Linked DNA regions of Leptothrix cholodnii SP-6. The protein of the gene in region 1 interacts with the protein of each later gene in a pairwise test. Links are inferred from orthologs where the notes say so. Each region holds a gene or a part of one and is shown in the gene's direction. Other genes may lie near its edges.

What was found.
Region 2: the proteins of ftsB (region 1) and ftsL interact in binary tests that used the Escherichia coli proteins (3 or more experiments, as listed by UniProt). The link is inferred for Leptothrix cholodnii SP-6 from one-to-one orthologs.

The regions. Positions count from the first base shown.
Region 1 is NC_010524.1:1,254,010-1,257,843, reverse strand. Bases 1-2,961 are described here. They hold ftsB (cell division protein FtsB), read left to right. Parts: upstream 1-1,319; coding sequence 1,320-1,604; downstream 1,605-2,961. Other genes in these bases: glcE (glycolate oxidase subunit GlcE), read right to left, coding at 2,947-2,961; glcF (glycolate oxidase subunit GlcF), read right to left, coding at 1,675-2,931; eno (phosphopyruvate hydratase), read left to right, coding at 30-1,313. Outside these bases: more of glcE, read right to left, coding at 2,962-3,834. UniProt on the Escherichia coli protein: Essential cell division protein. May link together the upstream cell division proteins, which are predominantly cytoplasmic, with the downstream cell division proteins, which are predominantly periplasmic.
Region 2 is NC_010524.1:556,680-560,501, forward strand. Bases 648-3,596 are described here. They hold ftsL (cell division protein FtsL), read left to right. Parts: upstream 648-1,942; coding sequence 1,943-2,251; downstream 2,252-3,596. Other genes in these bases: LCHO_RS02585 (division/cell wall cluster transcriptional repressor MraZ), read left to right, coding at 648-963; rsmH (16S rRNA (cytosine(1402)-N(4))-methyltransferase RsmH), read left to right, coding at 969-1,946; LCHO_RS02600 (peptidoglycan D,D-transpeptidase FtsI family protein), read left to right, coding at 2,251-3,596. Outside these bases: LCHO_RS02580 (carbonic anhydrase), read left to right, coding at 1-200; more of LCHO_RS02585, read left to right, coding at 523-647; more of LCHO_RS02600, read left to right, coding at 3,597-3,822. UniProt on the Escherichia coli protein: Essential cell division protein. May link together the upstream cell division proteins, which are predominantly cytoplasmic, with the downstream cell division proteins, which are predominantly periplasmic.

The DNA.
Region 1 (3,834 bases):
CAACAATCGATAGAAACCGGAGTAGACCCATGAGTGCCATCGTAGACATCGTCGGCCGCGAAGTGCTGGACAGCCGCGGCAACCCCACCGTCGAATGCGACGTGCTGCTGGAAAGCGGCGTCATGGGCCGTGCGGCCGTGCCCAGCGGCGCGTCCACCGGCTCGCGCGAAGCCATCGAGCTGCGCGACGGCGACAAGAGCCGCTACCTCGGCAAGGGCGTGCTCAACGCCGTCAAGAACATCAACACCGAGATCAGCGAAGCCGTGCTGGGCCTGGACGCGGCCGAGCAGAGCTTCCTCGACAAGACCCTGATCGACCTCGACGGCACCGACAACAAGGGCCGCCTGGGCGCCAACGCGATGCTGGCCGTGTCGATGGCCGTGGCGCGTGCCGCGGCCGAAGAATCCGGCCTGCCGCTGTACCGCTACTTCGGCGGCATGGGCGCAGTGCAGCTGCCGGTGCCGATGATGAACGTCATCAACGGCGGCGCGCACGCCAACAACAGCCTCGACCTGCAGGAGATGATGATCATCCCCGTGGGCGCGCCGTCGTTCCGCGAAGCCGTGCGCTGGGGCGCCGAGGTGTTCCACGCGCTCAAGAAGATCCTGCACGACAAGGGCATCAGCACCGCGGTGGGCGACGAGGGCGGTTTCGCCCCCAGCGTCGAGAGCCATGAAGCCGCCATCCAGCTGATCCTGCAAGCGATCGACAAGGCCGGCTACCGCGCCGGCGAGCAGATCGCCCTGGGCCTGGACTGCGCCGCCAGCGAGTTCTACAAGGACGGCAAGTACCACCTCGAAGGCGAAGGCCTGTCGCTGACCGCGCAGGAGTGGACCGACATGATGGCCGCCTGGGTCGACAAGTACCCCATCATCTCGATCGAGGACGGCATGGCCGAAGGCGACTGGGACGGCTGGAAGCTGCTGACCGACCGCCTGGGCAAGAACGTGCAGATCGTCGGCGACGACCTGTTCGTGACCAACACCAAGATCCTGAAGGAAGGCATCGAGAAGGGCATCGCCAACTCGATCCTGATCAAGATCAACCAGATCGGCACGCTGAGCGAAACCTTCGCCGCCATCGAGATGGCCAAGCGCGCGGGCTACACCGCCGTCATCAGCCACCGTTCGGGCGAGACCGAGGACAGCACCATCGCCGACATCGCCGTGGCCACCAACGCCGGCCAGATCAAGACCGGTTCGATGAGCCGCAGCGACCGCATGGCCAAGTACAACCAGCTGCTGCGCATCGAGGAAGACCTCGGCGACGTGGCCGTGTACCCGGGCCGCGCGGCCTTCTACAACCTGCGCTGATCGCCCGTGTTCGGCGTGCGTGGCATCACCCTGGTGCTGGCAGTCCTGCTCGGGCTGGTGCACCTGGAGCTGTGGTTCGGCCACAGCGGCGTGCCACGCGTGATCGAACTCGATCGCCAGGTCGAGGAGCAGCGCGAACGCAACATCGAGGCGCGCATGCGCAACGAGCGCCTCGCCGCCGAAGTTCGCGACCTGCGCGAAGGCCAGGAAACCATCGAGGAGAAGGCCCGCGGCGAGCTGGGCATGATCCGTCCCGACGAGATCCTGGTGCAGTACACCCGACCCCGCTGAGCGGCCGCAAGGCCCCGGCCACACGAGAAGGCGCCGCGAACCGGCGCCTTTTTTCATGGGCGCAGGCGGATCACGCCGGCACGGCCTGCAAGGCGTCGTCCAGCACCTCGACCCAGTGCCGCACCGGCGTCGCGCAGCCGCTCTGCAGGTGCGAGATGCAGCCGATGTTGGCCGACACGATCACCTCGGGCGACTGCGCCTGCAGGTGGCCGAGCTTGCGGTCGCGCAGCTGATACGACAGCTCGGGCTGCAGCACCGAGTAGGTGCCGGCCGAGCCGCAGCACAGGTGGCTCTCCTGCGCCGGCAGGTGCACCTCGAAACCCAGCTCGCGCAGGCCGGCCTCGATGCCGCCCTTGAGCTTCTGGCCATGCTGCAGCGTGCACGGCGGGTGCAGCGCCAGCTTGTGGCGCGGCACGTCGTTGAGCAGCGGCTTGAGCTGCGGCACCAGTTCGGGCAGCAGCTCGCTGAGATCGCGCGTCAGGGCGCTGACCCGCGCGGCGCGGGTGGCGTAGGCCGGATCGGTGGCCAGGTGGCGTCCGTAGTCCTTGACCGTCGCGCCGCAGCCCGAGGCGTTCATCACCAGCGCCTCGACCGGCGCCGAGCCGTCGGTGGGCTCGATCAGCGGCCACCAGGCGTCGATGTTGCGGCGCATGTCGGCCAGGCCGCCGGGGTGGTCGCCCAGGTGATCGCGGATCGCGCCGCAGCAGCCGGCCTTGGGCGCGGTCACCGCCTGGATGCCGGCGGCGTCGAGCACCCGCGCGGTGGCCGGGTTGATGCCCGGGCCCATCGTCGGCTGCACGCAGCCGGCCAGCATCAGCATGCGGCGCGGGTGGCTGCGCTGCGGCCAGCCGCGGGCGTCGCGCGGGCCGGCTTCGGGCACCTTGTTCCTGAGCACCTGCGGCAGCAGCGGGCGCACGATCTGGCCGAGCTTCAGGGCCGGCGCGAACAGCGGCGACGTCAGCCCTTCCTTGAGCAGCCAGCGCTGCGCCTTCTCGGCCAGCGGGCGCTCGACCTCGGCGTCGACCAGCCGGCGGCCGATCTCGACCAGCTCGCCGTAGGGCACGCCCGACGGGCAGGTGCTCTCGCAGTTGCGGCAGGTCAGGCAGCGGTCGAGGTGCTGCTGGGTGCTGCGCGTGGGCGTCTGGCCTTCGAGCATCTGCTTGATCAGGTAGATGCGCCCGCGCGGGCTGTCGAGCTCGTCGCCCAGCAGCTGGTAGGTCGGGCAGGTGGCGGTGCAGAAACCGCAGTGCACGCACTTGCGCAGGATCGCCTGCGCCGCGTCGCCGTCGGGCGTGCCGGCGTATCGGGGGGAGAGTTCGGTTTGCATCGCTCGGTGCCTGGCTCAGAGCCCCGCAGCCAGCCGGCCGGGGTTGAAAAGATGGAGGGGATCGAAGGCGTCCTTGATGCGCTGGTGCACCGCGTGCAGCGGCGCCGACAACTCGGACAGCGCCGGCTGCACGGCGTCGCCGGCCAAGGCGCCGCGCCAGATGCGCGCATGGCCGCCGACCTCGGCCGCCAGCGCGTGCACCAGCGCGGGCGGCGCATCGCTCAGGGCCCAGCGCTGGCCGCCGTGCCACTCGACCAGGCTGTCGCCGACCGCGCCGGGCAGCGCCAGCCGGCCGGTGTGCGGCGGCACCGACAGGCGCCACAGCCGCCGCCCGCGCGGCAGCACGTCGACCAGCAACGGGTGGTTCTGGTCGCGCACGTCGAGCCAGCCACGCTGCGCCAGGTCGTCCGCGATCGGCTCGCCACCCAGCGTGCGCTGCGCCGACGCCACCGCCGCCTGCGCGCCGCTCAGGCGCAGCCACAGCACGCCGCGGCTCCAGGCGCTGGCGCTGATCGGCAGCGGCTTGCGACACCAGGCCTTGAGGCTGGCGAGCGCCTGCGCCTCGTCCATCTCGAAACGCAGCGTGGTGCTCGCCACCGGCCGCGGCAGCACCTTGAGCGAGACCTCGCAGATCACGCCCAGCGCCCCGAAAGAGCCCGCCAGCAGCCGCGAGACGTCGTAGCCGGCGACGTTCTTCATCACCTGCCCGCCGAAGCTCAGCAGATCGGCACGGCCGTCGAGCAGGGTGGCGCCGAGCACGTAGTCGCGCACGCTGCCCACGCTGGCGCGTGCCGGGCCGGCCAGGCCGCTGGCGACCATGCCGCCCACGGTGCCGGCCGACGGGCCATTCACGGCGAACCGCGGCGGTTCGAACGGCAGGCACTGCCCGCACTCGGCCAGTGC
Region 2 (3,822 bases), 700 kb from region 1 along the record:
TGCTGCCCGAGGACCGCCGCTACTACACCTACATGGGATCGCTGACCACGCCGCCGTGCAGCGAAGGCGTGCTGTGGATGGTGCTCAAGCAGCCCGCCCAGCTCTCGCCCGAGCAGGTGGCGGTGTTCGCGCGGCTCTACCCGATGAACGCCCGGCCGATCCAGCAGGCGGGTGGACGGATCATCAAGGAGTCGAACTGATCGGCCGTTTTCAGGCCGGTTTCCCGGCCCCGCCGCCATGCGTCCGACCGCCCCGCGGGGCGGTATTTTTCATTTGAAACGCGTTATTTGACCCAATCAGGGGGTGGCCGGTTTGTCAACGCCCAAGTGGGGTGGATGAACCTCAAGTTTCACTTTGGGAACGTCTCGCAAGTCCTTCATTCGTATGAACTTTTTGTTGCAAAAATATGCTTCCAAAGACTATCGTAAGTGCTTGATTTCATTGGCAATTTCTCACGAGTCGCCTTGACCCGGCGTGATTTCGTCCGCTACAGTGGCAGAACGTGTCTATTAGTGGGATTTTGTGGCGGACTTTCATTTTCAAGGAACTTCAGCGCTTGCGCTGGACGCCAAGGGCCGGGTCACCGTCCCGGCGCGCCATCGCGAGTCGCTGGTGTCCCTGGCTGGAAGTCAGCTCACGCTCACCAAGCACCCCGAAGGTTGTCTGATGGTCTTCCCGCGTCCGGTGTGGGAGGGCTTTCGTGCCAAGGTCGAGGCGCTGCCGATGGCAGCCAGCGGCTGGAAGCGTATCTTTTTGGGTAGCGCGATGGATGTCGAGATCGACTCCGGTTCGCGCATGTTGATTTCGCCTGAGTTGCGTGCGGCTGCCGGTCTTGTTCACGACGTGTTGTTGATCGGCATGGGTAACCATCTTGAGCTGTGGGACGCACAGCGGCAGGCCAGCGCCGAAGCCGCCGTGTTGCAGCAGCCGATGCCCGATGTCTTGCAGGACTTCAGTTTCTGATCACCATGATCACCGCCGCCGCAGTACCTTGGCAGCACCGGACGGTGCTGCTCCATGAAGCAGTTGATGCGCTCGTGCAACGCCCTGCGGGTGTCTACCTGGACGGCACCTACGGACGAGGTGGCCACAGCCGCCTGATTCTCGAGCGCCTCGATCCGGCCGGCCGCCTGATCGCGATCGATCGCGACCCCGAGGCGCTGGCCAACGCGCGCAGCGGCGAGACCCGCATCGACGATCCGCGCTTCTCGATCCATCACGCCCGCTTTGCCGAGTTCGAGTCGGTGCTCGACGAGGCCGGCGTCGGCCAGCTCGACGGCCTGCTGCTCGATCTGGGCATCTCGTCGCCGCAGATCGACAACCCCGAGCGCGGCTTCAGCTTTCGTTTCGACGGCCCGCTGGACATGCGCATGGACCCCACGCGCGGCCAGAGCGCCGCGGAGTTCCTGGCCAGCGCGCCGTTCGAGCGCATCAAGGAGGTCGTGCGTGACTACGGCGAAGAACGGTTTGCTGATGCGGTTGCAAAGGCGATTGTTGCTCGCCGCGAGGAAGGACGCCCTGTCCAGCGCACCGCCGAACTGGCCGCGCTCGTGGCTGGTGCGGTCAAGACCCGCGAGCGTGGTCAGGATCCTGCGACGCGCACGTTTCAGGCTCTACGGATTCTCGTCAATGCCGAGCTTGAAGAGGTCGAGCAGGGACTGAACCGGGCGCTGGCGCGGCTGGCGCCGGGCGGGCGGCTGGCGGTGATCGCCTTCCATTCGCTCGAGGACCGCATCGTCAAGACCTTCATCGCCCGCCATGCGCGCGAGGTCTACGACCGCCGCATGCCTTACGCCACGCCGGCGCCGCTGCTGATGCGGGCGGTGGCCCGCATCAAGCCCGGCGAGGCCGAGGTGGCGGCCAATCCGCGCGCCCGTTCGGCGATCCTGCGGGTGGCCGAGCGCACCGACGTGCCGCTGCCGGTGGTGGTGGGGCGCTACGCATGATGCGGCTCAACGTCCTGCTGCTGGTCGCGCTGCTGGTGAGCGCGGTCTACCTGGTGCAGACCGCCTACCACTCGCGCCAGCTGTTCGTCGCCCTCGAGCGCGAACGCAACATGGCGCGCCAGCTCGAGATCGAGGCCGAGCGACTGACGGTCGAGCGTCGCGCGCAGGCCACCAGCCTGCGGGTCGAGCGGGTCGCGCGCGAGCAGCTGCAGATGCGCGTGGCGACACCGGCCGTCACCCAGTACGTCACCGATCCGCTGATCGCCGGCGCACCCGCCGCGGCGCTGTCCGGAGGCACGCCGTGATGAAGTGGCTGTCGCGCCTGTGGCCCGGCCGTGCGCCGGCCAACACCGCCCGGCGCTCGCCGCGGCAGCAGACGGCCGTGCGCCGCAACACGTCGCTCGGCTCCGGCCACCTGCAGTACGCCAGCAGCCCGCTGCTGGCGGCCAAGACGCCGCTGTGGCGCGCGCGCCTGGTCGTGCTCGGCGTCGGCGTGGGTTTTCTGGTGCTGCTGGGGCGTGCGGTCTACATCCAGGTGATCGGCACCGAGTTCTATCAGAAGCAGGGCGAGAGCCGCTACGCGCGCACCTTCGAGCTGCCGGCCAGCCGCGGCCGCATCACCGATCGCCACGGCCAGATCCTGGCCGCCAGCGTGCCGGCGCCGTCGATCTGGGCGATCCCGAAGGATTTCAGGCCCGATGCGAAGCAGCAGCAGGCGCTGCTGCGCCTGCTGGGCATGACCTCGCGCGAGCTGGCCACGCGCCTGGCCGACAACCCGAATTTCGTCTGGCTGCGCCGCCAGGTCGACGAGTCCGTCGCGGCGCAGGTCAAGGCGCTGGGCATCAAGGGCCTGCACCAGCAGCGCGAGTTCCGCCGCCAGTATCCGGAAGGCGAGTCGGCGGCACATGTGGTCGGTTTCACCAACCTCGAAGAGCGCGGCCAGGAAGGCATCGAGCTGGCGTTCCAGAAAGAGCTCGAAGGCCGCGCCGGCAGCCGCAGCGTGGTGCGCGACCGGCTCGGCCGCATCGTCGAGGACATCGGCGAGAGCCGCGAGCCGGTCGACGGCAGCGATCTGGCGCTGGCGCTCGACTCCAAGGTGCAGTTCTTCGCCTACCAGCGGGTGCGCGATGCCGTGCTCGAGCACAACGCCAAGGCCGGCAGCGTGGTCGTGCTCGACGTGCTGACCGGCGAGGTGCTGGCGCTGGCCAACTACCCGAGCTACGTGCCCGGCGAGCGCCAGGGGCTCAGCGGCGCGCAGCTGCGCAACCGCGCCGTCACCGACACCTTCGAGCCCGGCTCGACGATGAAACCGTTCATCGCCGCGCTCGCCTTGCAGACCGGCCGGGTCACGCCCGACACCGTGATCCAGACGGCGCCCGGACGCATCCACTTCGGCAGCGCGACCATCTCCGACTCGCATCCGCACGGCCTGCTGTCGGTCGAGCAGGTGATCCAGAAGTCGAGCAACGTCGGCACCGTCAAGATGGCGATGCAGATGGAGCCGCGCGAGATGTGGGAGATGTTCAGCTCGGTGGGCATCGGCCAGAAACCGCAGCTGGCGTTCCCGGGCCTGGCCTCGGGCCGCCTGCGGCCGTACAAGAGCTGGCGGCCGGTCGAGCAGGCGACCATGAGCTACGGCTACGGCCTGTCGGTGTCGCTGCTGCAGCTGGCGCGCGCCTACACGGTGTTCGCCCGCGACGGTCAGCTGATGCCGGTGACGATGCTCAAGAACGAGGTGCCGGCTGCTGGCGTCCAGGTCTTCAGCCCCGAGGTGGCACGTTCGGTGCGCCACATGCTCAACATGGCCGCCGCCCCCGGCGGCACCGCCCCGAAGGCGCAGGCGATCGGCTATTCGGTCGGCGGCAAGACCGGCACC